One region of the Arthrobacter sp. AD-310 genome, then DNA from elsewhere that is predicted to be linked to it. Evidence: riboswitches for the same ligand, from Rfam matches in the RefSeq annotation. Region 1 holds a riboswitch; each other region holds the start of a gene.
What was found. Region 1 has a riboswitch for cyclic di-AMP ahead of ACYQ1Z_RS05115 (C40 family peptidase). Riboswitches for the same ligand answer to the same signal wherever they lie in the genome.
Positions count from the first base shown of each region.

Region 2: it holds a riboswitch for cyclic di-AMP, as region 1 does, so the genes downstream of both, ACYQ1Z_RS09780 (aggregation-promoting factor C-terminal-like domain-containing protein) here and ACYQ1Z_RS05115 (C40 family peptidase) in region 1, are expected to answer to the same signal.
Region 3: it holds a riboswitch for cyclic di-AMP, as region 1 does, so the genes downstream of both, ACYQ1Z_RS07120 (glycoside hydrolase family 16 protein) here and ACYQ1Z_RS05115 (C40 family peptidase) in region 1, are expected to answer to the same signal.

Region 1 covers NZ_BAAHNO010000008.1:47,334-57,746, reverse strand. Annotated here, with positions in the region: gene mobA (molybdenum cofactor guanylyltransferase) at 1-127, opposite strand, end outside; gene ACYQ1Z_RS05125 (HNH endonuclease) at 190-690, opposite strand; gene ACYQ1Z_RS05120 (NlpC/P60 family protein) at 915-1,676, opposite strand; gene ACYQ1Z_RS05115 (C40 family peptidase) at 1,837-2,514, opposite strand; cyclic di-AMP (ydaO/yuaA leader) riboswitch at 2,585-2,763, opposite strand; gene ACYQ1Z_RS05110 (M23 family metallopeptidase) at 2,892-3,716, opposite strand; cyclic di-AMP (ydaO/yuaA leader) riboswitch at 3,727-3,937, opposite strand; gene ACYQ1Z_RS05105 (metal-dependent transcriptional regulator) at 4,088-4,783, opposite strand; gene serC (phosphoserine transaminase) at 5,066-6,196, shown strand; gene ACYQ1Z_RS05095 (DUF3027 domain-containing protein) at 6,293-6,967, opposite strand; gene ACYQ1Z_RS05090 (cold-shock protein) at 6,974-7,357, opposite strand; gene ACYQ1Z_RS05085 (hypothetical protein) at 7,583-7,816, shown strand; gene ACYQ1Z_RS05080 (helicase-associated domain-containing protein) at 7,828-10,311, shown strand; gene ACYQ1Z_RS05075 (DNA repair helicase XPB) at 10,325-10,413, shown strand, end outside.
Region 2 covers NZ_BAAHNO010000013.1:71,538-81,950, reverse strand. Annotated here, with positions in the region: gene ACYQ1Z_RS09820 (HNH endonuclease signature motif containing protein) at 1-445, shown strand, start outside; gene ACYQ1Z_RS09815 (zinc-dependent alcohol dehydrogenase) at 459-1,481, shown strand; gene ACYQ1Z_RS09810 (6-pyruvoyl trahydropterin synthase family protein) at 1,485-1,883, shown strand; gene ACYQ1Z_RS09805 (glycosyltransferase family 4 protein) at 1,904-2,995, shown strand; gene ACYQ1Z_RS09800 (nucleoside deaminase) at 3,067-3,570, opposite strand; gene ACYQ1Z_RS09795 (phosphatase PAP2 family protein) at 3,694-4,497, shown strand; gene upp (uracil phosphoribosyltransferase) at 4,519-5,154, shown strand; gene ACYQ1Z_RS09785 (VOC family protein) at 5,200-5,568, shown strand; gene ACYQ1Z_RS09780 (aggregation-promoting factor C-terminal-like domain-containing protein) at 5,607-6,311, opposite strand; cyclic di-AMP (ydaO/yuaA leader) riboswitch at 6,317-6,477, opposite strand; gene ACYQ1Z_RS09775 (HAMP domain-containing sensor histidine kinase) at 6,597-8,099, opposite strand; gene ACYQ1Z_RS09770 (response regulator transcription factor) at 8,106-8,846, opposite strand; gene ACYQ1Z_RS09765 (winged helix-turn-helix domain-containing protein) at 9,546-10,409, shown strand.
Region 3 covers NZ_BAAHNO010000010.1:98,171-108,583, forward strand. Annotated here, with positions in the region: gene ACYQ1Z_RS07100 (amino acid permease) at 1-213, opposite strand, end outside; gene ACYQ1Z_RS07105 (helix-turn-helix transcriptional regulator) at 655-3,345, shown strand; gene ACYQ1Z_RS07110 (hypothetical protein) at 3,548-5,548, shown strand; gene ACYQ1Z_RS07115 (metallophosphoesterase) at 5,634-6,596, shown strand; cyclic di-AMP (ydaO/yuaA leader) riboswitch at 6,762-6,942, shown strand; gene ACYQ1Z_RS07120 (glycoside hydrolase family 16 protein) at 6,947-8,041, shown strand; gene ACYQ1Z_RS07125 (glycosyltransferase family 4 protein) at 8,588-9,334, shown strand; gene ACYQ1Z_RS07130 (lipopolysaccharide biosynthesis protein) at 9,331-10,413, shown strand, end outside.

The sequences.
Region 1 (10,413 bases):
CGGACAGGGACCGTTGGAGCAGCGTTGAACCGCCGAACACCAGATGCTGTTTGGGCACGCCCCCCAGGCGTGACGAACGTCCTCCCGCCAGGATCAGGGCGTCAAACTCCGGCACTTCGACTTTCACGGTTCCAGCCTAGCCACCAGCCGGCTCTGCCGCGCACCCCCGCAAGATCACACCGAAGGGAATCAGGCTGCGCGTTCAGGGAGCAGGAACGGGTCCCATGCCGGGGTCGGCTTTTCCAGTTCCTTGATCTGCCACATGGTGCCGTGCGGCGGTTCGGGGACGAACCGCAGCTTCCAGCCCATTTCCGCGGGAGTGTGATCACCCTTGACGTTGTTGCAGCGGAGGCAGGCTGCCACGAGGTTCTCCCAGGAATCGGCCCCGCCGCGTGATTTTGGGTGGACATGGTCGATTGTGTGCGCGGCTTTCCCGCAGTAAGCACATTTGTGCCCGTCCCGCCGCAGGACACCGCGCCGGCTGACAGCGGTTGCCTGGTTGTACCTCGGCCGGATGTAGCGGTTGAGAAGGATCACCGAAGGCCGGCCCAATATCTCCTGCGGGCCCACCACGGGGTCGTCCCCTTCGGCCACCACGCTTGCCTTGCCCGTGAGCACAAGCACCAGCGCCCGGCGGAAAGTCACAACCGCCAGCGGTTCATATCCAGCATTCAGAACGAGAGTGCGCATGCACGTACCTCTTCACGGCCGCACCCGTCAGGGGCACGAGGGCCGGCTGCCCTCGGCATGTTCGGGCTATGGATCGACACCACAAGAGTAAACAAAGAAGTGCGCTATCAGCTAATTTCGCTGCAAAACGAGTTGGTCCCTTTTAAAGGGCAAGGACCCCTGCCGCGTGGGCAGGGGTCCTTGAACGGAGTCCGGTCGGCGAAGCGTTCCGGGCGGCGCCGCTATTAGCTGACGCGGATGAAGACCGGGCCGGAGCCAACGTTGGCGCTGAACACAACGGTCTGGTTGCCGTTGTAGCCGCCGTGGACGGCCTGGCCGTTGCCCGCGTAGACAGCGATGTGCGCTACGCCGGCGCCGCCGTCGGCGTAGTAGATCAGGTCGCCGGGCTGCGCTTCGGCAGCGCTGACCGTGCGGCCGAGGGACAGGTAGCCGGCAGGCCAGTCGTGGAAGTTGATTCCGACGGCGGCCAGCGAGTTGGTGACCAGCATGGTGCAGTCCTGCATAACGCCCAGCTGGGCGTAGGCGGCGGACAGGATGGCCGCACCCTTGCCGCTTGCGGAAGCGGCCGGCGCGGCGGGGGCAGAGGCGGCGGAGACGGTGGCCGTGACCTTGGGGGCAGCAGGAGCCTCGGCAACCGGAGCCGGAGCGGCTTCCTCAACCACGGGTTCTTCCTCAACGACAGGAGCCGGGGAGGTGGTGACTGCCGGCTTCTCAAAGGTGATCGCGATGGTGGAGGCTGCGGAAATCGGGGCTTCGATCGCGGACTCGACCTCAAGGGCCGAGGCCGGTGCCGAGTCACGCTGGATGTTGGCGTCAGCCGCGTTGGCTGCAATGCCGCTGGTCAGGACCAGGCCGGAGGCTGCGGCAATGACCGCTGCCTGGCGTCCGACGCCGCCGGCGTTGTCGCCAACAGCCTTGGCGATGATGGCGATCGAGTTGGTTTTGGTGACCTCGGCGCGGTGCCGTGCGGTAGCACGAGTAGTCATCTTTTCTCTCTTTCGAATTCCTCGGGGCCTGTGGGCCGCACAAGGGTGTTGGACGCGCCGGCATCTTGGGGGTACGTCGGCGCGTCCCGAACGGGGATTAGTGATTTGGCGGATGCGCGGGCAAAGAAAAAGTTCCGGGGGCCGAAGCCCCGGGAACTGATTAGCCTGCGAGGGTGTAGAAGGAGGAGGTTCCGGTTGCAGCTACGGAGTGGAGCAGGGTGCCCTGGGAGGGGTTGAGCGCGCTGACCATCATGCCGTTGCCTACGTAGATACCGACGTGTGCGCCACCGTTCTGCATCACCAGGTCACCCGGCTGGGGGGTGGAGGTGGGGGTCATGGCGGTCCATGCGTTGACGCGGGGAATGCTGATGCCGGCCTGGGCGTAGACCCACTGGGTGAAGCCGGAGCAGTCCCAGCCGCTCACGGGGCTGGTGCCGCCCCAGACGTAGGGGCTGCCAATGCCGGTGTAGGCAATGGCTGCCAGGCCGGAGGTGGCGGCCGAGGAGGCTGCCGCGGCAACCTTTTCGGCTGCTGCCGTGGCCGTGGTGGCGTTGTCCGCGTCGTCGTCGTCCGAGGTGGACTGGGGAGTCACGCGCTCAACGACGGGAGCTGCAACGGTGGTGACCACGGGACGCTCGAAGGAGACCGTGGCGGTGGGGGCGGCGGTGACCGCAAGGGCGGTCTGCGCCGAGCCGGACTCGGCGGACGCGGAGACACCGGCAGTGGTGTCCGCAGCGTTGGCCGGCAGGCCCATACCCAGGACCAGTCCCGAAGCAGCAGCAACAACTGCAGCCTGGCGACCTACTGTCCCGGCGTTGGCACTAACAGCCTTGGACACAGCGTCCAGGGGGTTGGTACGAACCGGTTGCGCACGGTGGCGCGCAGAACTATGGCGTGAAGACACGAAGGTAGCCTCTCCCAATGCCTGCGAGGTGAGCTGTCGGATTCGGATGGGAGTCACCCGGCCGCGCTGCTTCCATGGAAGCTTTGCGACTTAACCCCAAGGCCTTCATGACGAAGACCAAATTTGGTTCCCCCGCCCCTGCCAGACGATGAAATGCGAACGGACCTTGAGCGGTGGCAGAGTTAGGCAATCCGCACAAGAGCGTCAACTTCGGAAAAGTTGACGCGAGTTAGACGGTACAGCAGTTTCGCGTGAATGTCACATTCAGGTCACGGCGGGTCACAACGAACTGGGAGTTTGCCCTCATTTGACTACAGCCAGCCCGTCGGATCGACCACTTCGCCGTTGACCTGCACCTCGAAGTGCAGGTGGCAGCCAGTCGAAGCCCCGGTGGTGCCACTCAAAGCCACCACGTCGCCCCTGGAGACCGTCTGGCCCTCAGTCACACTGAAGGACGAAAGGTGGTTGTACGTGGTCTCCAGGCCGTTTCCGTGGTCAATCACCACACGGTTGCCGCCGCCGAACTGGTGCCAGCCCACAAAGGTCACGGTGCCGGTGGCGGCGGCGAGCACGGAGGTGCCGCACTGCGCCACGTAGTCCTGGCCGCGGTGGAAGTCGCCGGAGCCGCCCGTGATGGGGCTGACGCGGTAACCGAAAGGCGATGCGGTAACCATGCTGGCCAGCGGCGCACCAAGGCTTCCGACCGATGCGGCGCGGGAGACGGCGCCCGCGGACTGGGCACTCAGGAGCTGCTTGAGCTTGCCGTCAGGGTCGGCCTGCGTCACGACCGCTGAGCGGCTGAAGTCGATCTGGGCGCCGGCTTCAGCGGAAATGGCCGGCTGCTGCGGCGTGACGGCGGACGCGGCAACAGGCGTGCTTCCGGAGGCGTCCGTGGCCATCACGGGACTGGTGGCAGGAACAGTCACTGTAAGCACCATGCCGGTGGCGGCCAAAGCGATCCCGGCCTTCTGGCCGATGCCGCTTGCAGAGGCGAACTCGGTGATCTGCCGGAACGGACCCCGACGGCGCCGCGCATCACGGTGGAGATCGCGGGGGCGCTCCGTGTGAGTAACTTCGGCCACGCGCGGGGCCGGAGCGGGGCCGGCCGCGCGGCGGCGCCCCCTGGAGGTCTGCATGGACAAGAAGGATTCCTCTCTGAAAGCCTGCGAAGTTAGCTGTCGGATTCGGGTCAGAGAGATCAAAGACCCGGTCCGGAGCAGGCAAGCTTCGGCACAGAGAGATTCCCGGAGGATTCCTACACTGGAAGAGGCTTGCTGCTGTCGGACTTCACCCCAAGGCAGTCCCCCGCTGCCGCTTGTGGTTCCCCCGCCTCTGCCAGTAGTGACTCGTGCACCTGTTCCGCTGGCAGAGCTCGGCTCCGGAACAGGTAACGCTTTAGTATCAACGCTTGCTTCAACTATAGAGGCTTAATCCCTAAAGTAACAATTCCGTTATCTTTGCGTAACCGCCATCAAATGGAGTATTCCCGGGTTGCGGGCGTCGCTCGCTAGCGGACGGTAACGAAGACGTGGGCGGCCACTTCGGGCGGCAGTTCGAGGGCGCCCTCGATGCCGGGCACGCGGACGGAAATATAGTCACCCACGCGCTCGAGCGTTACAGCGGCGCCGGGCCGGATGCCGCCTTCATCGAGCTGCGCCAGCAGTTCAGGTTCCACCTGGATGGGCTCTGCCAACCGGCTGACGGTCACCACAGAGGCGGTGCCATATGACTTCATGGCCTCCAGGAGGCTCACCGCCGTTTCCGCGACGGCCGCAGCAGCCTCACCACCCAGCGCCGCGAGGCCTGGGATGGGGTTGCCGTAGGGGGATTCGGTGGGGTGGTCCAGCAGTTCATAGATGCGCCGTTCCACACGCTCACTCATCACGTGCTCCCACCGGCAGGCTTCGTCGTGGACGTAGGCCCAATCCAGCCCGATGACGTCTGCCAGCAGCCGTTCCGCAAGGCGGTGCTTCCGCATCACTTCCGTGGCCCGCTTGCGGCCGACTTCGGTAAGTTCCAGATGCCGGTCCCCGGACACCACAACCAGGCCGTCACGTTCCATCCGGCCAATGGTCTGGGACACCGTGGGACCGGAGTGGCGCAGCCGTTCAGCAATACGGGCCCGGAGGGCAACGATGTTCTCTTCTTCGAGTTCCAAAATGGTCCGAAGGTACATCTCCGTAGTGTCGATCAGATCCGTCATCCAGCTCAGCTCCTCGAGCGCAGTACCTTGCGTTGTCCCACCGTATCGCCGTTCACCGCGACGTAGTCCGTTGGCTAGCTTAGCCTATTTTGACTTAGTCCGAATAGTTGAAGAGGCCTACTGGAGGCGTCTCACGGGCTGGACTTTGACGGTTCCGGTTCCCGCCGAATGGGCTGTTCAGGCAGAATGGGAACGGCCCAGATGCAGTCCACCCAGGCTGCCTGCCAGCGACCATCCACCCGTCCGGACCGAAGCCGTGTCCACGCCGAAATTGGAGCCCCTGTGAGCGAACCCAGCATCACTATTCCCGCCGACCTCCTCCCCAAGGACGGACGGTTCGGCGCCGGTCCCTCCAAGGTTCGGCAGGAGCAGATCGATGCGCTGTCCGCCGCAGCAAAGAACATCCTCGGCACCTCGCACCGGCAGGCCCCGGTCAAGAACCTCGTTGGTTCGGTCCGCGACGGCCTGAGCCGGTTCTTCCGTGCGCCGGAAGGTTATGAAGTGGTCCTTGGCGTCGGCGGCTCGACGGCATTCTGGGATGTCGCCAGCTTCGGCCTCGTGGAGAAGAAGGCCCAGCACCTCTCCTTCGGCGAGTTCGGCTCCAAGTTCGCCGCCGCCACTAACAAGGCCCCCTTCCTGGACGCCTCCTCCATCATCAAGTCCGAGCCCGGCACCCGCCCGGCAGCTTCGGCCGAAGCAGGCGTGGACGTGTACGCCTGGCCGCAGAACGAAACCTCCACAGGTGTTTCCGCCCCGGTGAAGCGGGTTGCAGGCGCGGACGAGGGATCACTGGTCCTGATCGACGCAACGTCGGCCGCGGGCGGGCTGGACGTCGACGTGGCCGAGAGCGACGTCTACTACTTCGCCCCGCAGAAGAACTTCGCGTCGGACGGCGGCCTCTGGCTGGGCCTCTTCTCCCCCGCCGCCCTGGAGCGCGCGGCCCGGATTAAGGCAAGCGGCCGCTGGATCCCCGACTTCCTCGACCTCCAGACCGCCATCGATAACTCGCGCCTGAACCAGACCTACAACACGCCGTCGCTGTCCACGCTGGTGACCCTGGACGCGCAGGTGCAGTGGCTGAACTCCAACGGCGGCCTCGACTTCGCGGCTGCCCGGACGGCGGACTCCGCCGGCCGTGTCTACCAGTGGGCCGAGGCTTCCGAATTCGCTACACCGTTCGTCACCAACCCGGACGAGCGCTCCAACGTCATCGCCACGGTGGACTTCGACGAATCGGTGGACGCCGCCGTCGTGGCCAAGGTCCTGCGCGCCAACGGCATCGTGGACACCGAGCCCTACCGGAAGCTGGGCCGCAACCAGCTGCGCATCGCCACGTTCGTGGCTATCGAGCCGGACGACATCACCGCGCTGCTGGCCAGCATCGACTACGTCGTGGGCGAACTGCGCAAGTAGCCGGCAGGCAGGCCGCCTGCACTTAAAGCACGACGGCGCCGCCCGGGTCCTGCCCGGCCGGCGCCGTTTGTGTAGGCGCTCTTTGTCTATCGGCGCTTACGCGACGTCGGAATCCCGGTCCGCGCCGTCGTCGTCCCCGGACGGTTTGTCCTGGGCTGCCTCGGAGAAGTCGGCGTCCGCGGCGTCGGAGCCCGTGACTGTCTCGTCCTGCACTGTGTCGTCCTGCACTGTGTCGTCCTGCACTGTGTCGTCCCGCGCCGTGTCTTCCCGCGCCGTGTCTTCCTGCACAGCGTGTTCCTGCGCCGTGTCTTCCCCGCCGGCTTCCTGCAGGGCTTCCTCGTCCTGCTGCTGCTCGTCCTGCTGCTGCTCGTCCTCCGGCCGTACCCGTTCGGCCCACGGCACCCACTCGGGCGCCAGGATCGAGTCTTCGGAGGGCAGCAGGCCCAGCTCGCTGACGGTTACCACCTTGGAGCGGGAGTTCCGGGTCAGGACCGCAAACCACTGCCAGCCGACGTAGCCTGGCAGCTTGGACTCAAACAGGTGCGTCACCAGGCGGTCGCCCTCGCTTTTGGCAGCGAGGTGGGAGCCGATGGTGCCGGCTGCAGTGATGCCCTCAATGGCGGTACGGGCCGTTTCGACGGCGGCGGCCAGGAACGCGTCCGGTTTTCCGGTGCGCCACACCGGCACGCCCGCCTTCCGCTTGGGGGCGTTCTTCACTGCGGCCGCCGGTTCCCGCACCTGTACCTTCGGCTGTTCAGCTTCCGGGACCATGGGTGCCTAAACGTCCAGCTCGTCGGCAACCTTACGCAGGGCAGCCGCGATCGCCTTGCCCTTGTTGCCTTCCGGGTACTTGCCCTTGGACAGCGTGCCGGACAGGTTGTCCAGCACGGTCACCAGGTCCTGGACCAGCGGAGCGAGGTCCCGGGCGGCGGGCCGCTTGGCCTTGGCAATGGACGGCGTCTTGTCGAGGACGCGCAGGCCCAGCGCCTGGGCACCCTTGCGGCCGTCAGCCACGCCGAACTCCACGCGGGTACCAGCCTTGAGTTCCGTCACGCCCTCGGGCAGCGACGATTTGGGCAGGAAGACTTCCTGGCCGTCCTCGCCCGCGAGGAAACCGAAGCCCTTGTCCTTGTCATACCACTTGACCTTGCCGGTAGGCACGTAATCAACCTTCTTCGTTCAGCTGTAATGAGACACGGCCGGCCGCCACCGCATCCACAATTTTGTGCGGGTTCTGTGCGGGTTCAAGGTATGGCGACTGCGGACCGTGTTGGTCTGTTCCTTCAAGGTTATCCTGCCCGGTGCCGGAATCCTGCTTTGCAGGCATGCGGTAACGGGTTCCGCAGCGTTACCGGCCGGCGCCGGCCGGGCGGTAGCGTTACGTCCATGACACCCTCGCGTTACCGGCGGCCCATCATGATCGTGGCGGCAGTCATTGCCGTGCTCTCACTCGCCGCCGTGGGAGCGGTGATGGCGCTGGCCTTCGCCGGCTCGGTGGCGCCTGCCTGGGTCACCTACCCGGCCCTGTACGGCCTGCCCGTCGCGTTCCTGCTCATGCTCTTCCTGGTCCTGGACAGTGTTGCCGGGCGCCGCCGGGCGGGAAAGCCTGACCAGCGGTAACGTTGGGATTGATGTCCCTCATTCGAGCGCTCAGCAAGGACCTGGAGGCGCGCACCGACGACTCGCTGCGTGCTTTGTTCGCTGCGCGGCCGGACCTGGTCTCTCCCGCCGTCCCCGATTTTTCCGCCCTCGCGGCACGGGCGAGTTCCCGGGTCAGCGTGCAGCGGGCACTTGAACGCCTCAACAGGCCACAGATGCAGGTGCTGGAGACACTGCACCTGTGCACCAACACCGACACCGGGCACAGCGCCTCAGCGGCGGGGCTGCGGAAGATGATTGCCGGTTCCACCGTCGCGGCCCTTGAACGGATCCTGGCAACGCTGCAGGAACTGGCGCTGGTGCACCGCGCCGCGCCGCCGCACGGGACGCCTGCCGCGAGCGGCAGGCAGCGGTACTACCTGCCCGTGGGCTGCCTCAAGGATGTGGTGGGCATCTACCCTGCCGGCCTGGGACGCAGCTACACGGAGCTGGTCCGGCTCCAGCCCGCCTTCGCCCAGCGCGCGGTGCAGCTGGTCTCCGAACTCCACCGGAGCGGTGAGGCGATCCAGGAGGCCACGACTCCGATGGAGGCAGCGCTGGCGCTGCAGCACTGGACGTCCTCGCCGGAGGGGCTGCAGGACATCCTTGCCGGAGCGCCGGAACGGACGACGGCGTTGCTCGCCAGGTTCCGCAACTGGGCCATGGGTGCCGTCCCCCAGGCGCAACGCAAGGCCTCCGTCACTGCGGAACCGGCCGACGTCGGGCCTGTCGGCTGGCTGCTGGCCCGCGGGCTCCTGGTGCCGCTGGACGCGGCCCACGTGGAACTGCCGCACAGTGTGGGGCTGTCGTTGCGCGGGGGCGTGATCATCAACGATTTCACCCTCGAACCGCCGGTCCCGGAACTGGGACGGACCACGGCGATGTTGCGACGGAACGCAGCCATGAGCGCCATCTCCGAGACCCTCCGGCTCGTGGGTGAACTCCTGCACGCGGTGCGGGAACAGCCCCTGGCAACGCTGCGCAGCGGCGGAGTGGGCGTGCGGGAGACACGGCGGCTTGGTGAGCTGCTGCGGGTGGACCAGGGGCGTGTGGGCGTACTGCTGGAGTTGTGCGGCCTGGCGGGCCTGATCCGGCTGGACGTGGATTCGTCCTGCTGGATCCAGCCGCCGGAACTGGAATGGCTGATGCTTCCGCGGCAGGAGCAGTGGCTTTGGCTGGTGAACGCATGGCTCGCCAGCGAGAGGGTCCCGTCGCTCGTGGGCCAGCCCGTGAACGGGGCGCAGGGGCTGCCCGGGGCGCACCGCACGGCGGCCGGGAGCACCATCGTTGCACTGTCCGCCGAGCCGCAACGCCCCGACGCTCCGGTGATCCGTAAACGCATCCTGGAGATCCTGCACGAGCTCACCGCGGAGGCGGCGGCCCCGGACGGTACAGCGCCCGTGCTCGACGCCGCCGCCGTCCTCCAGCGCGCCGAGTGGGCGCAGCCGCGGATGGCGCGGCGCTTCAGCTCGTTGATCAGGGGGGTCCTGGCCGAAGCGGAACTGCTTGGCCTGGTGGGATCCGGAGCATTGACCCAGCTGGGCAGCGCCTTCTCCGAAGACGACCCGGACGCGGCGCTGGCCATTCTGGGTGAGCACCTGCCTGCGGCCCTGAACCATGTGCTCCTGCAGGCCGACCTCACGGCCGTGGCGCCCGGGTACCTGGCTCCCGAACTGACCGGCAGGCTCCTGGCCATGGCCGATGCCGAAGGCCAGGGCCCTGCCACCATTTACCGGTTCTCCGAGAGTTCCGTCCGCCGCGCGCTTGACTCGGGCTATGACGCCGCCGGACTGCTGGAGTTCCTCCGGGAGCACTCCGCCACCGCGGTGCCGCAGCCGCTGGAGTACCTCATCGAGGACACCGCTTCACGGCATGGACGGATCCGGGTGGGACAGGCGGCCAGCTTCATCCAAAGCGACGACGAAGCGGCGCTTCTGGAGCTCCTGGCCGGTCCAAAAGCCGCTGCCCTCGGCCTGGTACGGATTGCCCCTACCGTGCTGCTGTCCACTTCACCACCCCGCGAAACAGCCCAGGTCCTGCGAAGCCTCGGACTCTCTCCCGCCGTCGACGGGATGGACGACCCCGCCGTCCGGCTCCGCCGCCCCTCTGTCCCGCAGGAAACCCTCCGGCCGGTCTATACGCCGCCGCGGTCGGCGCCCGCGGCTGAGGACGTGGACGCCCAGCTGGCCGTGCTGCGCCAGGCGGGGGCCGCCGTCGTGCATCCTTCCGGAGGCGGCCCAACCGGGGAACTCGCCACGCAGCTGGGGCTGGAGGCCCTGCAGCGTGCCATCAGGTTGAAGCAGCGGATCAGCATGAACGTGGTGGACAGCCTGGGGAATGCCAACCTGGAAACGGTTGTTCCCTTATCGGTGAGCGGCGGACGTGTCCGGGTGTTTGATCCCGCCAGGGAAACGGAACGGGTCCTGTCCATCCACCGGATCATCGATATTGAGGCTGCAGAGGAACTGCGCCAGTGAAGGACTTCCCCGCGTGAACGACGGACCCCTGATTGTCCAAAGCGATAAGACCATCCTCCTTGAGGTCGACCATGAGCTGGCCACCGAGGCAAGGCATGCGAT
Region 2 (10,413 bases), on a different contig from region 1:
CCGGACCAGTTACCGGGTCTCGGAGGCGCTGCGGCGGTGGCTGCGGTTGCGGGACGGTAAATGCCCGTTCCCGGGCTGCAGCAACAACTCCCTCGACAACGAAGCCGACCACCTGCTGGCCTGGCAGCACGGCGGCAGTACCGGGGTCAGCAACCTGGGACAGCCCTGCCCGAAACATCACCGGATGAAACACACCTCCGGCTGGCACCCCACCCCCGCAACACGGGACGAACCACCCGGCTGGATCTCACCCGCGGGCCGGTACTACGCCAGCGAACACCAGGACTGGCAACCACCCCACTGGCCACCCGGACTCCTACCCCATGCAAAGCAGCCAGCCCCGCCACTGGACGGTGCGCTGCCCGCAGCCGCCCCAAACGCTCCGTGCCCCGGCGAACGCAACCTCCCGCCGTCGGACTTTCCCTGCGCAGCTCCCTCCGGCTAGATTCATCAGCAAGATGACTAACTCGCACGATCCCGTTCACGCAACCGCATACTGGACCACCGGCTGTGAGCAAGGTGAGCTCCGCTCCGAGGAACTCCGCAGCCCCGGCCCCGGTGAAGCGCTGGTTCGTGCCCTCTACTCCGGGATCAGCAAGGGAACCGAGATGGTGGTCCACCGTGCGGCCGTCCCGCCCCGCGTTGCCGAGGAAATGCGGGCTCCGCACCAGGAAGGCGACTTTCCCGGCCCGGTGAAGTTCGGCTACCTCTCCGTGGGCGTCGTCGAGGAAGGACCGGACGACTGGAAGGGCCAACGCGTCTTCTGCCTGAACCCCCACCAGGACCGCTACGTGGTCCCGGTCAAGGAGCTGACCAGGATCCCGGATAACGTCCCCAGCCAGCGGGCAGTCCTAACGGGCACGGTCGAAACGGCGGTTAACGCCCTCTGGGAAGCGGGCCCACGGCTCGGTGACCGCGTCGCCGTGGTCGGAGCGGGCCTGGTCGGCGGTATGGTTGCCACCCTGTTGCGCACCTTCCCGCTGCAGCGCCTGCAACTGGTGGACCTGGACCCCGACCGCAAGCGCCTCGCTGACACATTGAACGTGGACTTCGCCAATCCGGAGTCCGCCCTGGCCGACTGCGACATCGTCTTCCACTGCTCCGCATCGCAGGAGGGCCTTGAACGCAGCCTCCAGTTGGTGGGCGACGAAGGCGACGTCATTGAGATGTCCTGGTACGCCAACCGGGAGGTGACGCTCCCGCTCGGCGAGGATTTCCACGCCCGCCGGCTGTCGATCAGGGCCAGCCAGGTGGGCGTCGTCGCCCGTGCCCGCCGCCACCGCCGCACCAACGCCGACCGCCTGGACCTTGCAGTGTCGCTCCTTGCAGATCCTGTGTTCGACGCGTTCCTCACCGGTTCGTCGCCGTTCGAGGAACTGCCCGACGTCGTCCAGAGCCTTTCGCGCGGCACACTCGACGCGCTGTGCCACGTCATCGAGTACCCGCAGGACCATCCCCGCAACGCCGAAGCTACGAGGTAACTCATGTTCAGCCTGACCGTCCGCCGCCACTTCATGATCGCCCACAGCCTGCCGAGCGAGGCATTCGGCCCGGCCCAGGCCCTGCACGGGGCCACCTTCGTGGCCGAGGTGGGGTTCCGCCGTCGCGCCCTGAACAAGGACGCCATCGTCCTGGATATCGGCGCAGCCGGCACCGTTATCGAGGAGGTCCTTGCCGGGCTCAACTACCGCAACCTGGACGAGCACCCGGACTTCGAGGGCAAACTCACCACCACGGAGGCCCTCGCGGAGTACATCGCGCAGGCGGTGGCCACGAAGATCAAGGACCACGACGACGGCCGCCACCTCGACGGCGTCGACGTTACGCTGCGGGAAAATCCCGACGCCTGGGCTACCTATTCGCTGGACCTCACCGCCGCCTGACCGCAAGCGGCCTGACCACGATGCGCCCCATCCGCATGCTGGTTCCCGGCAATATCCGCTACAACTCCGGCGGGAATGCGTACAACGCCAGGCTGGCGCGCGGTCTCACCACCCTGGGAGCCGACGTGGAGGTGCAGGCCGTTGACGGATCATGGCCGGATGCATCAGCCAGGGAACGACGCCGGCTGGGGAGCCTCCTCGGGGCGTGGGAAGCGGACGCGGGCGCCGGGGCCGCCGTGGTCATCGTGGACGGGCTGGTCGCCGTTGGCGCCCCAGGCGAACTCGAGTACGCCGCGAGGGCTGGCCGCACCACCTGGGTCCTTGCCCACATGGTGGTTCCCGAAACATATGGAGCCGAGGCGGTGGCGCGTGAAGCCCGGGCCATGCGCGCGGCCTCCGGTGTCATCGGCACCAGCAGCAGCACGGCCGCGGTCCTGAAGGAGCGGCACGGGCTTGCCCGGGTCCATGTTGCCCTCCCGGGGGTCGATCCCGCGCCTGCCGCAGCCGGTTCCCGTCCACCCCGGATCATCGTTGTCGCGGCACTCCTGCCGAACAAGGACCAGTTGCTCACCGTCGAAGCGTTGGCCATGGTCAAGGACCTGGAGTGGACTGCTGCGCTGGTGGGCACGGACCAGGCGGACAGCGACTACGCGATGGACGTGCGTGCCGCCATCAGCCGGCACCGGCTGGAAGGCCGGGTGGAGCTCGCAGGCGAGCTCACAGGCAACCCCCTCGAAACCGAGTGGCACGCCGCAGACCTCAGCCTCCTGGTGTCCGAAGCCGAGGCGTTTGGCATGGTTGTCACCGAGTCCCTGGCACGCGGCATTCCCGTGGTAGTGCGGGAGGGAACGGGGGCGGTGGAAGCGCTGGGGCTGGCCATGCTCACAGCGGACGACGGCGGGCCCCGGCTTCCGGGCGCAGTGGTGCCGCTGGCGGCAGGGGACAAGGAGAACCCACGACGGCTGGCACAGGTCCTGCGGCGTTGGCTGGAGGACCCAGGCACCCGTCGGGAGTGGAGGACCGCTGCGGCGGAAGCACGGGGAAGGCTGCCGGGCTGGGACCGGATGGCGGCGACCGTCCTGGACGCACTGAAGGCGTCAGGTTCCCCGTAACGGGCTCAACCCTGGGGGCAGCACCAAGGCAGTCAGTACCAGGGCAGTCAGCACCGTTCCGGCATGTGCTGCTACAGGCGGCTCCGGTGCCCGGCAAAGAAATCGCGAAGCAGCGCCGCGCACTCCGCCTCCCGAATTCCCGGATAGACCTCCACCCAGTGATTGAGTCGGCGTTCCCGCAGGACGTCGAACACAGAGCCTGCGGCGCCGGCCTTTTCGTCCCAGGCTCCGAAGACCACCCGCGGAATCCGGGCGAGGACAATCGCCCCCGCGCACATCGCGCAAGGTTCCAGGGTGACCACCAGGGTGCAATCGGACAGGCGCCAGCCGTCCGCCTTCCCGCCATTCACGGCGGCCAGTTCACGCAGCCGTTCTGCCGCCTGCCGGATGGCCACCACCTCAGCGTGCGCCGTGGGGTCACCAAGCTCTTCACGCTGGTTGCGCCCTGAACCGAGTACATCGCCGTCGGGGCCCAACACCACGGCGCCGATCGGAACATCCTCCGTATCGAGGGCACGCCGGGCTTCGGCGAGGGCGAACCCCATCCATGTGTTGAATTTTCCAGCGGAGACCATGGCTCAATGATAGTTTCGGAGGATACCCAAAGCCCGTGACGACCAGCGCCGGGAGGCACAGTGAGCACCGTCCGTGACCGTGTGGACAGATGGATCAAGCCGTATGCCGCGTTGTGGCTGACCATGATTATTGGTGGGTCGCTGGTTGTGGCCATGGCGTTGCTCGGTGCCGAGGTGTACTCCAACGTGGTGGACGACGAAGGGCTGGCGAGCCTTGATATTCCCGCCCTGGAATACGCTCAGACGCTGCGGAATCCCGAAACGGATGCCTTCGTCACCGGCTTCACGAACGTGGGCGGCGGCGTCGGAATGCCCATCCTGGCGAGCATCCTCACAGCGTGGCTGACGTTCCTGAGCCGGACCTGGCGGCCTATCGTCCTGGTGGCCGGGGCCGCGGCGGTATCCACCACCGCCACCACAGTGGGCAAGCGGCTGGTGGGCAGGACCCGCCCGGACCACTCGGAAGCGGTTCCGCCGTATGAATCCACCCCGTCGTTTCCCAGCGGCCACACACTGAACACGACCGTGGTGATTGGCGTCCTGGTCTACATCATCTGCCTTCAGTTCCAGCTGCTCTGGGTACGGATCACGGCGATCACGGCGGGAACCATCTTCATTGTCGCCATGGGCCTGAGCCGCGTGTTCCTGGGCCACCACTGGCTCACGGACGTGATGGCCGGCTGGTTCCTCGGACTGGCCTGGGTGTCCATGGTCATCCTGGCCCACCGGCTGTTCCATCTCATCAGGCGCAGGGAGCACGCGGGCCCGGCACCCACCTTTGAGCACCCCGTGGTGCGCGATGTTGTGGCGGACGCCATCCATCACGACGCCGGCACAAACCGGAGTTCCGGGCGCGACACTGACCGGACCGCCGGGCAGGGTCCTGAGCGCAGCACGGGCCGGAGCCCGGGTCACGGAAAGGAATAGCGCGGGTGATAGTTTTTACCAATGCGCACTCTCGTTGTGGACCACCCGCTCGTCGCCCATAAGCTCACCGTCCTGCGGGACAAGAACACCCCGTCGCCCGTGTTCCGGCAGCTCACGGAGGAGCTGGTGACGCTCCTGGCCTACGAGGCAACCCGGGACGTCCGCACCGAACCGGTGACCATCGAGACGCCCGTCAGCACCACCGTGGGCACCGCGTTCACCAAGCCCACCCCGCTCGTCGTTCCCATCCTCCGCGCAGGCCTGGGCATGCTGGAAGGCATGACCAAGCTGGTGCCCACGGCCGAAGTCGGCTTCCTGGGGATGGCCCGGGACGAGGAAACCCTGGACATCATCACGTACGCCGAGCGCCTCCCCGAGGACCTCACCGGCCGGCAGATCTTTGTGCTGGACCCGATGCTGGCCACCGGCGGAACCCTGCGCGAAGCCATAAAGTTCCTCTTCAAGCGCGGCGCCTCGGACGTCACCTGCATCTGCCTGCTGGCCGCGCCGGAAGGCCTCGCCAAGCTGGAAGAGGAACTCTCCGGCGCCAACGTGACCATCGTCCTGGCCTCCATCGACGAGAAACTGAACGAGAAGTCCTACATCGTTCCCGGCCTCGGGGACGCGGGGGACCGCCTTTACGGCATCGCTGGCTAGGACACAACCCTTTCCGCTGCCCGGGCCGTTGGCTAGCCTGTGCCCATGGACTGGAAACTGGAACTTGTGTTTGTCCCCGTGTCCGACGTGGACCGCGCCAAGGATTTCTACGTCAACAAGGTCGGCTTCAATCCCGATTTTGATGAGCGGCCCTCCGACGGCATCCGCTTTGTACAGCTGACGCCGCCCGGCTCAGCCTGTTCCATCTGCATCGGCGAAGGGCTCACCGACGCGCCTCCCGGCACCGGCTCAAACCTCCAGTTGGTGGTCAGCGACATCCAGGCGGCCCACGACCACCTGAAGAACAACGGTGTGGAAGTCAGCGACGTGGACATCCAGGCCTGGGGCCACTTCGTCTATTTCGCCGATCCGGACGGCAACCGGTGGGCGGTGCAGTACATCCCCGGACGCTGAGGCGGCCGGGGATGCAGTGGGTCCTGCTCAGGGCTGGTTTAGTACCAGTTGTTGCCCAGGTGGAAGTTCAGGGCGCCGCACGGAGACTGGTAGCGCTCCTTGATGTAGTTCAGGCCCCAGTTGATCTGCGTGCGGTAGTTGGTGAGGTAGTCCGCGCCGGCGCTGGCCATCTTTTCGGCGGGCAGGGACTGGACGATGCCGTAGGCGCCGCTGCTCGGGTTGGTGGCCGTGGTGGTCCAGTCGGACTCCTTGTCCCACAGGGTCACCAGGCACTGCATCTGGTCCTGGCCCCAGCCGTAGGAAGCCAGCTGGCCGGCGGCGTAGGCCTGCGCGCCGGCAGGGTCGTTGACCGCGACGACGGGAGCGGGCTCGGGTGCCGGCTCGGGCGCGGGCGCGGGTTCCGGAGCGGGAGCCGGCTCGGGGGCGGGCGCAGGGGCCGGCTCGGCGGCCTGCGGAACCACGTTGATCGGAGCCGGTGCAGGGGACTCGGCCGGGTTGGACCGGATCTCGCTCTTTTCGATGCTCATGCTGGCATCGGAATCTGCGGGCGCCGCGGTGGTTGACGCTGAGGGGGCCAGCGTACCGGTGGCCTGTCCTGCGGCACCCACTCCGCCCACCAGCAGGGCGGCGCCTGCGGTGAGGACGGCGGCACGCTGGCCAAAGGTGAACTTCCTGCCCGCGGGACGCTGTGTATTGCTGTCCGACTCGTGTTTTGCGCGCGGCTGTACCGGGAATTTGAACATGATTGATCGCCTCTCACACCTGCGGAGTTAGCTGTCGGGTTCGGATGAGGGCATCCGGCCGCACGGAACAGACACGTGCTGGCTTAACCCCTAGGGCAATCGATGCCCGGGACGGTGGGTCCCCCGCCTCTGCCTTGGATCAAACGGAATCCGGGAAGTGGCAGAGCTTGGCGTCATCCGGATACGCGGCCCGAACGGGAACCGCACCCAATCGACGGTACAGGAAGGCGCTGCTTAAGTCACATTTAGGTAACGGACATCACGAATGACGGCGCGTCGGTTTGCCTAAACATCGAAGGAAGGCAGTTGAACTGTGAACTGCGTGCAGCCGGGCCGTGATGACACCGTTACCCGGCCTCCGTGAGCCTCCACAATGGATTGCACAATAGACAGGCCGAGACCACTGGTGCCCTCGGCGGCGCCCGCACCTTCCGCGTCTTCCGTACCTTTCCTGGCGGCGTCTGCGCGGGCAAAGCGGGAGAACGCGTGGTCGACAAACTCTGCCGGGATGCCGCCGCCGTCGTCCGTTACCGTGACTACCGCCGTGCCCTCCGGCGAGGTGCCAACTCCCGTCACCACAGTGGTGCCGGCGGCGGTATGCTTCCGCGCGTTCGACAGCAGGTTCATGAGCACCTGGCGCAGCTGGGACGCATCGCCCTTGACCAGCACGGGCCCGTCCGGCAGTTCCAGCCGCCACGTGTGCCCGGGGGCCATGACCTTCTCGTCGCTGACGCTTTCGACCACCAGCTGCGTGAGGTCCACTTCGCTGAGCTTCAGCGGCTGGCCCTCGTCCAGCCGTGCCAGCAGCAGGAGGTCCTCCACCAGCGCGGTCATCCGCTCCGACTGGCTCTGCACCCTGGCCAGGGATTTTTGCCCGTCGGGGGTGAATCGCTCCGTCATCCGCATCAGCTCCGTGTAGCCGCGGATGGCCGTTAGCGGTGTCCGCAGCTCGTGCGATGCGTCGGCCACGAATTGACGCACCTTGGTCTCACTCTTCTGCCGCGCCTGCAGCGCGTTCGCCACGTTGTCCAGCATCAGGTTCAGTGCGTGGCCCACGCTGCCCACTTCGGTGCCCGGGTTGGCGTTCGACGGCGGCACGCGGACCGCCAGCGCGACCTCACCGGCGTCGAGGGGCAGTTGCGACACGCGGGTGGCAACCGCGGACAGCTGTTCGAGCGGCTTCATGGTGCGCCGGATCAGTACCGTTCCCACGAGGCCGATCAGCAGCAGGCCGCCCAGCGATACAAAAACGAAGGTCCAGACCAGGGAAGCGAGGGTGCTTTGCTTGCCGGCGAGCGGGAGGCCGGTGACCAGGACGTCGCCGAAGTCCGTTTGCACGGCTACAAGCCGGTACGCGCCGTTGGACAGCTTCCGGTCCACGGGCCGGGCATCGGTGGCGAGTGCGAGCAAAACCTTTTTGTCGTCGGCGGACAGCGCCGACCGGCTGGTATCCGAGGCGAGGAAGCCGCCGCTGTTCACCTGGCCGTTCACGATCCGGGCATTGACCGTGCCCACGCTCTGTCCTCGGGCGTCCAGGGGGTCGCGGCCGTTGAAACCGCCCATTGGAGGGCGGCCGGGATCGTTGGCCCGTTCGGCGGCCTGGCTCAGCTGGTCATCCAGCTGGCGAGTGAGGAACGCGTCCATAGATACATAGCTGGCCACCCCGACGGCGCCGCAAATGGCGATCAGCAGCGCCATCGCGAGCAGGATCAGCCTGGTCCGCAGGTGCCAGGTGGCGGGCTTGAGCCAGCTCCGGGAATGCTGGGCCGGAGCCTGGGGGAAGGGCATGACAGCCTACTCCGCGGGCTTGATCACATAACCGGCGCCACGCACGGTATGGATCATGGGCGGGTGGACGGCGTCGATCTTCTTGCGCAGGTAGGAAATGTAGAGCTCCACGATGTTGGCCTGCCCGCCGAAGTCGTAGTCCCATACCCTGTCCAGGATCTGCGCCTTGCTGATGACGCGCTTAGGGTTTTCCATAAGGTAGCGGAGCAGTTCGAACTGTGTGGCGGTGAGCTGGACGTCCTCCCCGGCCCGCGTGACTTCGCGCGTGTCGACGTTGAGGACAAGATCGCCAACGACCAGTTCGGCGGTGTCCATGGCTGCGACCCCGGAACGCTGCACCAGGCGGTGCAGCCGGAGAATGACCTCCTCCATGCTGAACGGCTTGGTGACGTAGTCGTCGCCCCCGGCGGCCAGCCCCACGATCCGGTCCTGGACGGCATCCTTCGCGGTGAGGAAGAGCGCGGGCACCTCGGGAGCAAAGGCGCGGATCCTGCCCAGCAGTTCGACGCCGTCGAACCCCGGAAGCATCACGTCCAGCACCAGCACGTCCGGGCGGAAGTCCTTTGCGAGCTTCACGGCCTCGGGGCCGTCCGCGGCCACGGCGACGGACCATCCAGCCATCCGCAGGCCCATGCTCATCAGTTCGGACAAGCTGGGCTCGTCATCGACCACAAGGGCACGGATGGGGGAGCCGTCCGGGTGGGACAGCTTGGGAAGGTTGTTGGTCATGGAGTGCGAAGTGGCCATGGGACAACTCTCCGATCGGTGGGTGTAGCCCGGCTTTGGCTTTCCTGTGCGCAGGCTGTGAATGCCAGCGTAGCCAGCTGGGCAAGGTCCTGCAGCGAACCGGCAGCTTGGTCGCGCGGGCACCCGCCTGGCACCCTCTAGCAGGAGGGCAGGGTAGTCCCGGGCTCATTTCCGGACGTTCGGACGGGAAAAATCTTTTCCCCGGAGCGCATCGGGCTGGACAGGGGCGTCGGGCTTGAGGAGCGATTTTGGCATTCCGCACTCAGTTGAATAAAAGCGTCCTTTTGCCCGCGCCTGTCGAACTATATTTCGCCAAACGCCGTTATCGGGCCGGCTGCTCGGATAACGAGCGTTATTCTTTGGGGTCCGCCAGAATCGTGATCTGCGCCACAATAGAGCATTTCGTCTCACGATGCGGACGATTCGGTCCATTGTTACTTGCAAGTTGCCATTGTTACGCTGCACACTTCCAATGTGAACAAGAACTCAACAGCACCTGCAGCCGCAGAATATTGGCCCAGCACATCAGCTGCTGCCGACATGCGCTGTTGTCGAATGCACGCCTGACCTTCCCACCCGCCGAAGTTCTTAGGCATTCGCCCCCCAGCCCAGCGTCGGGCGCCCCTCCCCAGTTCGCAGTGCGGGGAAACCCAGCATTCGAGCCGCGATGGCGGCCATTCACATTGAGGTAAGCATTCCATGTCTGTTGCATCCGGATACGTCCACATCTCCGTCCGTAACGCCGCCAAGGCGGGCCAGCCATCCGGCCTGCGCCCCGGCTTCGGTCCACGCCCGGCCCTCGCTCCCTCTGCCGGGAACGGCTTCCCCGCACAGGGCTACACGCCGCAGGGCTACAACCCCAATTCATACGGGCAGCTCCGGGCAGTTCCGGCGGCAGACTCCGCACCCGTCACCGCTCCCACTCCGGTAGTGGCGGGGCCCAACGCGGTGCGTCCCGTAGCCAATGACAACGTGGCCCGCGGATTTGTCCTCTACATGGGCATCGATGAGGAAACCGCCGCGGCTGCCGGCACCTCAATCGCCAAACTGGCCCAGGAAATCCGCGCCTACGCCCAGTCGCTGGTTACCGGTGCCGAGAGCTACGCGGCAGTCGCCGTAGCCCCTGCCGGCACCCCGGGTTCCGCGCTCGACGTCGTCCGCTCCACCTTCGGCGACCCCACGGTGAACTCCCGCCAGCGCACCGAGACTCCCCGGCCGCAGCAGCCGCAGGAGCCGCGCCCCTCCGGTGTCCTCATCGACCTTGCACGCCGGGAGGTTCACCTCGACGGCGAATCCCTCAACCTGACCTTCAAGGAGTTCGAGCTCCTGAACTACCTCGTGGAAAACGGCACCCGCACCGTCGGCCGCGACGAGCTGCTCGAAGGCCTCTGGCGGAACGCCGAGGAAGTGCCGAACGAGCGCACCATCGACGTCCACATCCGCCGGCTCCGCTCCAAGTTGGGCCGCCTGGCCAACACGGTCCGCACCGTCCGCGGCCAGGGCTACCGCTTCTACGAGCACCCCGAGGTGGTCGTCTGGGCCGCTCCGGAATACTCGATCTAGCTTC
Region 3 (10,413 bases), on a different contig from region 1:
TTCGGGGTTGGCGGCGGCCATTTCGCCGAGCATGCGCATGACCAGGATGACCACGATGCCCGCGGCCATGTAGGCGAGGAGGATGCCGGGCCCTGCCTGCTGGATGGCTGCCCCGGAGCCGACAAAGAGTCCGGCGCCGATAACACCGGCGATGGCGATCATGGAAAGATGCCGCGGCTTGAGCGACTTGGCTAACTGCTGGTCAGCGGGCATGGGGCGCCGTCCTTCGGGTATTGCGGATTGGATGGGGCGGGGCAGGCAAGGCCGCGCAGCCGCATTCAGTGCGGTGGGTCACAGGTTTCCCCCAACCCTAGACATGAAGCCGGGGGGACGGTCATGTGCAGGGGCACAGAACGGGAACCGGCAAATCAGATCTTCCCACAGGAAGAAGCAGTAGAAGGAAACAAAGGCTTCATAGGGGAAAACAACGAAATGTAACCGAAATCCCGAGAGTAATCTTGAGCAAATCCAGCGCCTTTGTGGATACTCCCCCTTCTTCGCCGGCGCTATATTTCCTTTTACGGCCGGGCACCGTGCTGGAGGTGCGGGCCAACAGCTTGCTCAACCGCGGGTCGCACCGGCGGCGGGCCAGCTGTCAGGATCGGCACGAGCGAAGCGCAGGGAAGCGGTCTCCTTCTTCGGGACGGGGACGCCATGCCGCTAATTGGCCGCAGCAGGGAACTGGACCGGATCCTCACGACGGTCCGGTCAGCCAGGGAATCCGCCCTGGCCGTAACGGGCGGGCACGGGACAGGCAAGTCTGCCCTGCTTGCGGAAATTCCTGCGCTCTCCGGCTCCCACACCGTGTTCCTGGCAGCCAGCGCCTCTGAAACCGGCTGGCCGCTCTCCGGGCTGACGGCCATGCTCGCTGCCATGGACGATCCCGTTCTCAACAGAACCGCCGCTGAACTGCCGGCCGGCACTCCAGGTGGTGGCGACGTGCCGGCGCTGGCCGGAATGCTCCTGGGCGGGCTGCACCGGCGCACCGCCTGCCGGACGGTTATTGTGATCGACGACGCAGACAAGCTGGATGCCTGCAGCCAGGCTGTCATCGGCTACGTGGCCCGGCGACTCGCCGGCACGGAGATCACGCTGATCATCAGCCTTCGCACGCCGGCACCGGACAGCCCCTTCAGCGGACTTCCGGCCCTGCACCTCGGGAGCCTGGACTACGGGGACACGGTGCGTCTGCTGACGGTGTTGCCGGCAGGGCCAACCACGACGGCGGCCGCGCACGCAGTAGCCGCGGCCGCCAACGGGAACCCGCTCGCCGCCGTCGACCTTTACCGGTGCCTTGCGGAACTACACGCGCAGGGAACGCGCACGCTGCCTGTTCCGCTGCCCCGCCTGCGCAGCCTGGAAGCAGAGCATGCGGCGGCGATCGGCGCCTTGTCGCCGCATGCGCGGCATGTCCTGGACCTGCTCTCGCTTTCCTTCAGGAGTGACATCAACGCGCTGGCGGAGGTTGCCGCGGATGTGTGGCCCGCCGTGGACGAACTGGTCGCCGGAGGCGTTGCCGTCCGGTCCGGACCAATCGTCAGCATCCGTGACCAGCTGCTTCGCGGACATGTCTTCGCGGCGATGGCACCTGCTGCCCGCACTGCCGCCCACCGGTCGCTGGCCCAGGCATCCGAGGACACCGATGTCCACGGCCACCGCTGGCACCTCAGCTTCGCGGCACCCGGGCCGCGGACGCCCTTCCGGCTGCTCCGCAGCGCCGCGGACCTGGTTAGCGCCGGAGAGGTGGCTTTCGCCGTGGAATGCGTCGAGCGCGCCCTCACCATCAGCCCGTGTGCAGCGCAAACCGCCGCAGGGCTTGTGCGGGTGGCCGAACTCCTGTTCAACCGCGGTGAGTTCGCCTACGCCGGACGCTACCTCGACTGGGGACTGCACGTGACACGGAATCCCCTTCTGATCCTGCGGCTCACAGCCGTGTCCTTCCAGATCGAGTTCATGCAGGGCGGCACGGTCAGGCCGGCCATGGTGCTCCGCCTGGCCAGGGAGCTTGGAATGCATGACCCGGCATACACGGCATCACTGCTGTGCGCTGCAGCCCTGTACTTCGCGGAGCGATGGGAGCTCAGGGATGCTCAAGAGCTGCTGCAAGAGGCCGCCCGGTTCCAGGATGCCGCCTCCGCTGAGTGCCTGGCAGTCAGCGACCGGGCAAGGAAGCTGGTGTCCGTCATCGGGGGCAGGACCGGCGGACCCGCCCACCAACCCGCGCCGGCAGGTGACACCCGGATGCTCAGCCTCCTCGTACGCGGACGCGCCCTGAGCTACGCCGAACATTACGGCCAGGCGCAGGAGGCTTTTAGCACCGTGCTCAGCTCCAGCGGCGCCGGCGACAAGGTCTGGCGGGAAGCCGCTGCGCTCCTGGCGGCGGACAACGACATCCGGGCCGGGAATGTGCGCTCTGCGGTGGCCCGGATCGACGAAATTGACCAGAACGAGCCGCAGAACAAGTACCTCAGGGGAATGCGCCACGTCTTGTGGGTCTGGCGTGCCCATGCCCTTGGAGATGAAGCACTGGCCCAGGCCTGCGCCGCGGAGGCACAGCGCTTCGCAGGGGAGACCCACCCCGCCATCACCGCACAGCTTGCTGCCTGCCGGGGCCAGTCCGCCCTGTTGCGCGGGGATTTGGCGGCGGCCCTGGCGCAGCTGTGCCGCGCTGCGGAAGTCGGCGCGTGCCTGGGCAGTCCCGCCCTGCTCCGGTGCGAGGGGGACCTGGTGGAAGTCCTCGTCCGGCTCGGCAGGCACCGTGAAGCGGGCCAGGCACTGCTGCGCCTCGAAAGCCGCTCGGTGGGGCTGGGTTCACCCTGGCTGCTGGCTGTCGTGGCGAGGAGCCGCGCCATGCTGGCGGACGGCGAGCAGTCACTGCAGCTGTTCAGCCGGGCGCTGGAAGGCAGGAACGGTCGGGAATCCGTGCTGGAACGCGGGCGGACGCTGCTCTGCTACGCCGAACGGCTGGCCGCGCTGGGCCGGATACGTGACGCCCGCTCCGCCCTGATGCGCGCCAGGGTGATGTTCGAGGAGGCCGGCGCGGATGGCTGGACACACCACGTCACGGGACTTCTGCTGGAAGAACGGGCGGAGCCGGCCGGTCAACGCGGCAACCCTGCACTGCTGCTGCTTGCCGACCATGAGCGTGCCCTGGCCAAAATGGTGGCCCGGGGCATGCGGAACAAGGAGATCGCGGCAACGCTCTACGTATCGGTGCGGACGGTGGAGGTGCGCCTGACCGCCATTTACAGGAAGCTGGGTGTGGAGTCCCGCGCGCAACTGACGGCGCTGGCCGCGGGCAAGGTAAACCCGGCCGCCGAACCGTACGTTCTTCCCGCGGTGTAAAGGATAGTGACAGTTCGGACCCAGCCGGGCGCGGTTCACGCGGTACGCCGCTACCCCTAACTCCCTATTGGAAGGGTTTCGAAAAGTCCCTATTGCGGGGGTATGAGAACCAGGACTAAATTTGCCTGCATCTTGACGTTCAAGAAACGGACGTCCGGCACTGCTGGGTGCCTTCAGTATCTGCTGATAAAGGACGCTGGACATGTCCCGACCCGCCACAGCTCGTGTTGCTCAATCCATCATTTTGGCTGTCATTCTCCTTACCAGCCTCTTTACCGCTCTTGGCAGTGCCCGAGCCGCAGAGAATTACGGCTATCAGAGCATCGGCTATTCAGGGGTGGTCAACCCTCCCACCTCAGATAAACCGCAAAGCAAACTCTGGTGGAACGATGGTTCCTGGTGGGCCGACATGTGGGCGACAGGAAGTGGCTGGCATATTTTCCGCCTCGACAGGGCAACCAGGACCTGGGTGGACACCGGCGTCCTCAATGACAGCCGGAGTAACACTTTGGCTGACACCCTGTGGGACGGCAACAAGCTATACATCGCTTCGCATGTAGTGACCGTGTCCGGGGACGGGACGCCCAAGCCGTCCATTCCAGGGCAGCCGGCCAAGCTTTATCGCTACAGTTATTCCTCAGGCAAATACACCCTGGACCCTGGTTTTCCTACTACTATCACCAATAACAGCAGCGAATCGATGACGATTGACAAGGACACTACGGGCGCAATCTGGGCCACTTGGACGCAGGTTTCCGGAAACGCGACCTCGGGCTACACGAACGCCGTTTATGTGAACGTGTCCACTCCCGGCGGAACAAGTTGGAACACGCCATTTGTTCTGCCCGTGGCGGACCCGAATCCTGCGCCAGATGACATTTCTGCCGTCGTTTCCTTCGGGAGCAACAAGATCGGGGTGATGTGGAGTGATAATCCCGCGGGCACCGTTTATTGGGCAACGCGCACCGACGGAACGTCCCCGACCGCGGCGTCTTCATGGAAGGTCCAGCCCGCTGTTCAAGGAAAGGGCCAAGCGGATGACCATTTGAATCTCAAAGCCCTTCTCGCTGATTCCGCCGGACGAGTCTATGCTGCTTTGAAGACGAGCCTAAATGACACGTACACGGACAAGACGCTGCCACAACTTCAGTTGCTTGTCTTCCGCCCCGGAACCGGTGCTTTCACAAAGTCAACGATTGCAACCGTTGCTGATTGCGTTTCCCGCCCCCAGGTCGTGCTGGACACCACGAATAACGTGGTCAGAGCGTTTCACACTGCGCCTTCCACATCCGTTTCGGGATGCGCATACTCGGGCGTAGCGGGAAGTATCTACGAAAAGACCGCGTCCATGGACAACCCCGTGTTTGGCAGCGGCCGCGGAACTCCCGTCATCCAAGACGGAGCATCCCCAAACATCAATGACGTAACAACAACCAAGCAGAGCCTTAACTCCAGCACCGGTGTCGTGATCCTGGCGAGCAACAACGTCACCAAACGCTACTGGTTCTCGGACCGGTCCCTGGGGTCGGCGCCCGCCCCCAGTCCCTCACCGACACCTACCCCAACCCCTTCCCCTTCGGGAAGCATTAGCGTGGTGGGGACGGCGAGCAGCTATTCCGGTACGGCTGCTCCGATCACCCTCGCAAAACCGGCGGGTACGACCGCCGGTGATTTGTTGGTCGCCGCCTTTACTGCCGATTTAACCCCGTCGGTTAGCAGTGCTCCCGCCGGATGGACGCCACTTGTAAACGGTCTTACCATCGGAAACGGAGCGCGGATCTTTGTCTACTACCGGGTGGCAGGAACGGCTGAGGGCGCCTCTTATACCTGGTCTACCAGCACTGCTGTGAAATGGGGTGGCGGGATGACTGCTTATCGCGGAGCGAGCACATCAAGTCCGATTGACAGCATGGTGGCTACCCGCGTGGACACCAGCTACACGGCGACAAGTATCACGTTGCCAGGAGTAACAACGGCCAGCAACGGTGCCCTCCTTATCGGTGGCGTTGGGTTCGACAGCTCAACTCCTGCGGCATCTCCCCCGACAGGATGGGCAGAGCGCTGGGAGGCGGCGGGTGGACAAATCGCCGAACAGGCCGACAAAGTCCAGACATCCGCGGGCGCCAGCGGCGCAGCCACCTGGACATTTTCCGGGGCCAAAGCAGCGGGGGCCTGGCAAACGGCATTGCGACCATCCGGTTAAGGCTTGCTGAATCTTGAACAAGGCACAACCAAAGCCGCGTGGGAAAAGACGTGCTTGTATCAGCATTTTGACTCTGTTATGCGCCATGGGAATGACCGGTTGCGATGAGGTTACACCCCAACTTGCAGATGATGGGCCTACCGTCCACTTCACTGCAGCCGGTGATGTGGGACTTGGCAGCGGCGCCAAGGGGGTTTTGAACAAAGTACGAGAGCTTGCACCCGACTTCAACATCATCTTGGGTGACCTGTCCTATGAGCAAGGTGCCGAGCAGAAATTCTGCGATTTAGTACAACAACTGCTGGGGCCAGAAATTCCCACTCTGCTTGTGGCTGGCAACCATGAGAGCAATGGTCCCGACGGCTACATAAGCAATTACGTGGAATGTCTTCCGAATCGGCTTCAAGGATTGCAAGGAGACTACGGTAAGCAATGGTACGTAGACGTCCCGGACGAGAATCCGATAGTTCGGCTGATCATGGTCTCGCCGGGTTTGGAATTTCCCGACGGTAGAACGGACTATTCCAAGGGCAGCGCATCTTACCTATGGACCGAAGCCGCTATTGATACAGCCAGAGAAGCGAAAATTCCCTGGACGATAGTCGGTATGCACAATATGTGCTTCAGCATAGGACACTATGGGTGTGATGCCGGCCAAGCATTCCTAAACCTGCTCGTTAGGAAAAGTGTTGACCTTGTACTCACAGGACACGAGCACGTCTATCAGCGCACTTTCCAGATTGGATACGGCGACGGATGTCCTTATCTCTTCGTGCAGGAAGTCAATCCGAAGTGCGTGACTGATTCGGACAGCAGTGTGAACCAAGGCAACGGAACCGTCTTCGTCACCAATGGTGTCGGAGGTCAGAGCTTGAGGGACATCAACACGGAAGACGCTGAGAAGCCCTACTTCGCCGCATGGTCAGGCGCCAACTACAGCCCGGCTAAGGGTACCGCCCACGTGGTCTTGGATAGCACCCACATGAGAGTGGACTTTATTCCTTCCCGCGGATACGAGTTTCAAGATTCATTCCGTATCGAAAGGTGAGATAGCGCCTTCTTTGGCCGCCGCGCACCCTGCCAGTGGGCGATAGCACACCATCGCGCCAGATCCTTCATGACTCGGCAATGCCCGTGATGCCTGTTACTGGATTGTGACTTAGCGCTGCGTCTCCGGTACGGTCTACCTCTGGGGCTGCCCCAGCCGGCCCAATCCCGCAAGACGCCTAACTCTGCCACTTACGGGATCCCGAGACTCCTGGCAGAGGCGGGGGACCCACGTGTCCCGGGCATGGTTCTGCCTGCCCTCGGGGTGAAGTCACGGCAAACCTCATGAGTGGCCGGATGCTCTCATCCGAACCCGACAGCTAACCCCGCAGGCGACGAGAGGCACTACTCATGTCTGCATCTACGGATCAGCCGCGCACAAAAGCGCATCAGTCCATGGAAGAACCGGTTAATTCGACCCGTATTCATTCCGAACCTCACCGTTACACCGGGGTTCTCAAACGCCCACTCACGGTGCGCCTGGCCACGACTGCCTTTGTTGCCCTATTAGGCGCCGCCACTTTGGGGCTCTCAGCAAACACCGAAGCTCTGAATGTTGAACGGGTAACCAACTCCGCAAAGCAGCAGCCCGTTGCATCGCACATGCATCGCGACCAGCTCCTCCAGGCAACTGCCCCACTGGAACCTACTACAGAGGCGACGGTGGAACCCGACGCCGCCCCTGCCCCTGTTCCGGCGGCCAGCGAGCCACCACTTCCGGAAACAACACTGGAGTCCACGCTGGCACCGGCTTCGGCCCCCCTGGCGAATCTGGCATCGACTTCTACCCCGATGCCTACCGGAGTTCCAGGCGGATGGGTTATGACCTTCAATGACGAATTCAATGGAAGTTCCCTCGATACGACCAAGTGGTCCGACTGCTGGTTCTCCCCCACATGTGGTGAGATGAACAAAGTCAGCACCAGCCCGAGCAATGTCGCAATCAAGGATGGCAATCTCGCACTGACGCTGGCCTCGTCCACTTCCGGCGCCCTCGTTTCCAGCAATCCCAAGGGCGGGGCGGGCAGTGGCTATCAATTCACCACTGGTTACGTGGAGGCCCGCATCAAGTTCCCCGGTGACGCTAACGGGCTGTACAACTGGCCTGCGTTCTGGTCGACCGGGCAGTCATGGCCTACGACTGGGGAAAATGACATCGCAGAAGTCCTCAAGGCTAAAATGACCGTGAATTACCACTCAGGTTCCGGTACGCATAACCAGGGCACAGTTCCGGGTGACTGGGCGAACCAATTCCACACTTTCGGCTTGCACCGTACGGCAACCTCATCCGACGTGTACTTTGATGGGGTTAAAGTCAAGTCCTATCCCACGGACGATGGCAACGCGCCGCAGTATATTGTCCTCAACGTTGGGGCAGCGTCTACTAATCCAGTTTATGGGCCAGCCTCGGAGGTACAGGTCGACTACGTTCGCGCTTGGCAGTGATTTTCCTCCCTTATAATGGGCTCACCTGGACGGCGGCGGCATATCCCGCCGCCGTCCATTTTTGGCAGTTTCTCACTTTCAAAAAACAAGCCGGCGGCCCATCCGGTTCTTCCCATCATTTAGTAAACTCTTGCAATGAAGCTTCTGTACATAACAGAAAGTGTCCCTAACCGAGATCCTGTGCTGGGTGATGGAAGCTCTCTCATCCCCTTCGAGGTTTTGCGTCACCTACCTGCTGACGTGACGGTAACATTGCTGACATTCTCCGGGCCCGTGACGGTGCCGGATGAAGTTCGATCACGCTGCAACTCTGTGCATGTTGTCCCTCGACGAAGCAGGACGCTAGCTGCACTCCGTTCAGGCCTAGGCGTGAACGGACTAGGGCGGCAAGAACGATCGACGAGGCGTGCCCGAGAATTAGTGGCAGCATTGTCCCTGCAACAGGACGCTACGCTGATCCACGGGCCCCACGCGCTGTTTCTCTCCCACTATGTTTGGGGTCCTCTGGTCCTGCAGACTGTTGATCCTTGGTCTATCCGGGCGGCCATGGATACTGCCATCGCAGGAAAGTTGATGCCAGCATATAAAGTCAGGGCGTATCTGGCTCTGCGGGCAGAACGACGCCTCCCGGCCCGTGCGCGGCTGTTGACCGTCGGTGCAGGAGACGCTGCCGCGTGGAGCAAGAAGCTGGCGCGGCCCGTGACCAGCGTTGCCAATGGAGCAGAGTCTGCGCCTCGTTACCGGGGGAAACGGAACTCTCCGGTGGTTTGCTTCGTGGGGAGCCTCAATTATGGTCCCAATATCGACAGTGCTCATGTGCTGGTCAAAAAAATTGCACCAATGGTCTGGGAGCACGTTCCCGATGCGAAATTCGTTGTTGCGGGTCGCCAACCTGCGGACTCAGTTCTTGCGCTGTCTGCTGATCAGGTTGAAGTCCTGGCTAATGTCCCCTCCGTGATGGACGTATTCAATGGTTCGGATGTGGCGGTCTTCCCAGACGAGCACGGCGTCGGCATACGGAATTCCGTCCGGGAAGCCTTGGCTGCAAATGTGCCCGTTGTGGCGACACCTGTCGCCGCCCGTGAACAGGCTCCGCATCCTTTGCTAACTATCGAAAAGGACCCGACACAATTCGTAGACCAGGTCGTAAACCATCTGAACGGCGGCCCGCCGAGGCTCATGTCCGATACCGGTTCTGAAGTCCGGACGTGGACGCAAACTGCTGCAGATTATCTGGATCAAATTCACTTGGCGGTGAACGACTGGCACCTGAAAGAAGGCAAAACCCCATGACACCAGGCGGAGACCTTGCGCGGGCAGGAGCAAGCGGCGCGATGTGGCAAGGTCTTGCCTTCGTTTCAGGCCGGCTGATCGTACTTGCGACCACTGTGGTCTTGGCAAGACTCCTCTCACCGGAGGAATACGGGCTGGTTGCATTTGCCTTAGTGCTGATGTTATACACCGAAAGCGTTGCTGACGCAGGAGTAGCCCAAGCTCTGGTCTATTTACCCCGAACCAAGGTTATGGCGCAGTCCGCACTCCTGATCTCGCTTGGTCTAGGCACCTCCCTCGCGTTAATTGTTGCATTGGGGGCGCCTCTAACCTCAGAAGTATTTGGTTTTCCCGCTGCCGTCCCATTGATCCAAGTCATATCAGTATCAATTTTTGCTACTTCATGCGGGGCAGTTCCTGAAGCCCTGCTCAGACGCGATCTCCGCTTCAGGCAGCTGACTGCAGCCCCCGTAATCCGGGCAGCTTTAATGGGTTCGGTTACTCTTCTTCTGGCTTTTCAAGGACAAGGCGCATTGTCTCTTGCACTAGGAACCGTGGCGGGTTCAGTGGGTTATGCTGCCACGTGTTGGTACCTAGTCCGCCATGATGCGCCCTGGAGGTTTTGGCGATCGAGTTGGCACTCCATCCGGGCTAACCTGTCCTTCGGTGCGCCTGTAGCGGGCAGCAGCTTACTTGCCCGGCTGATATTTGATGTGGATTACCTCATTATTGGACTTGTTCTGGGCGCCCAAGCGCTCGGTTATTACACCTTGGCATTCCGGCTTCCGGAAGCCCTTATTTTGAATGTATTCTTCGTACTCTCAACTGTGCTGTTTCCCCTTTATACACAGGTCCGTGACGACCCTTATCGACTCCGGGCCGGATACCTGAAAAGCATGCAGATTCAAGCGTTGTACGGGGTCCCGGCAGGCGTTGGCCTCGCTGTCCTGGCACCCGTGCTTGTGCCTTTGCTTTTCGGTCCCCAATGGGGAGACGCTGTGCTCCCTCTGACCTTATTGGCCATATATGCCGCCGTTCGTTCGCTGGGAGCAGGGGCGAATGACGTGTACAAAGCCCTCGGCCGGCCCGGGCTTTCAATA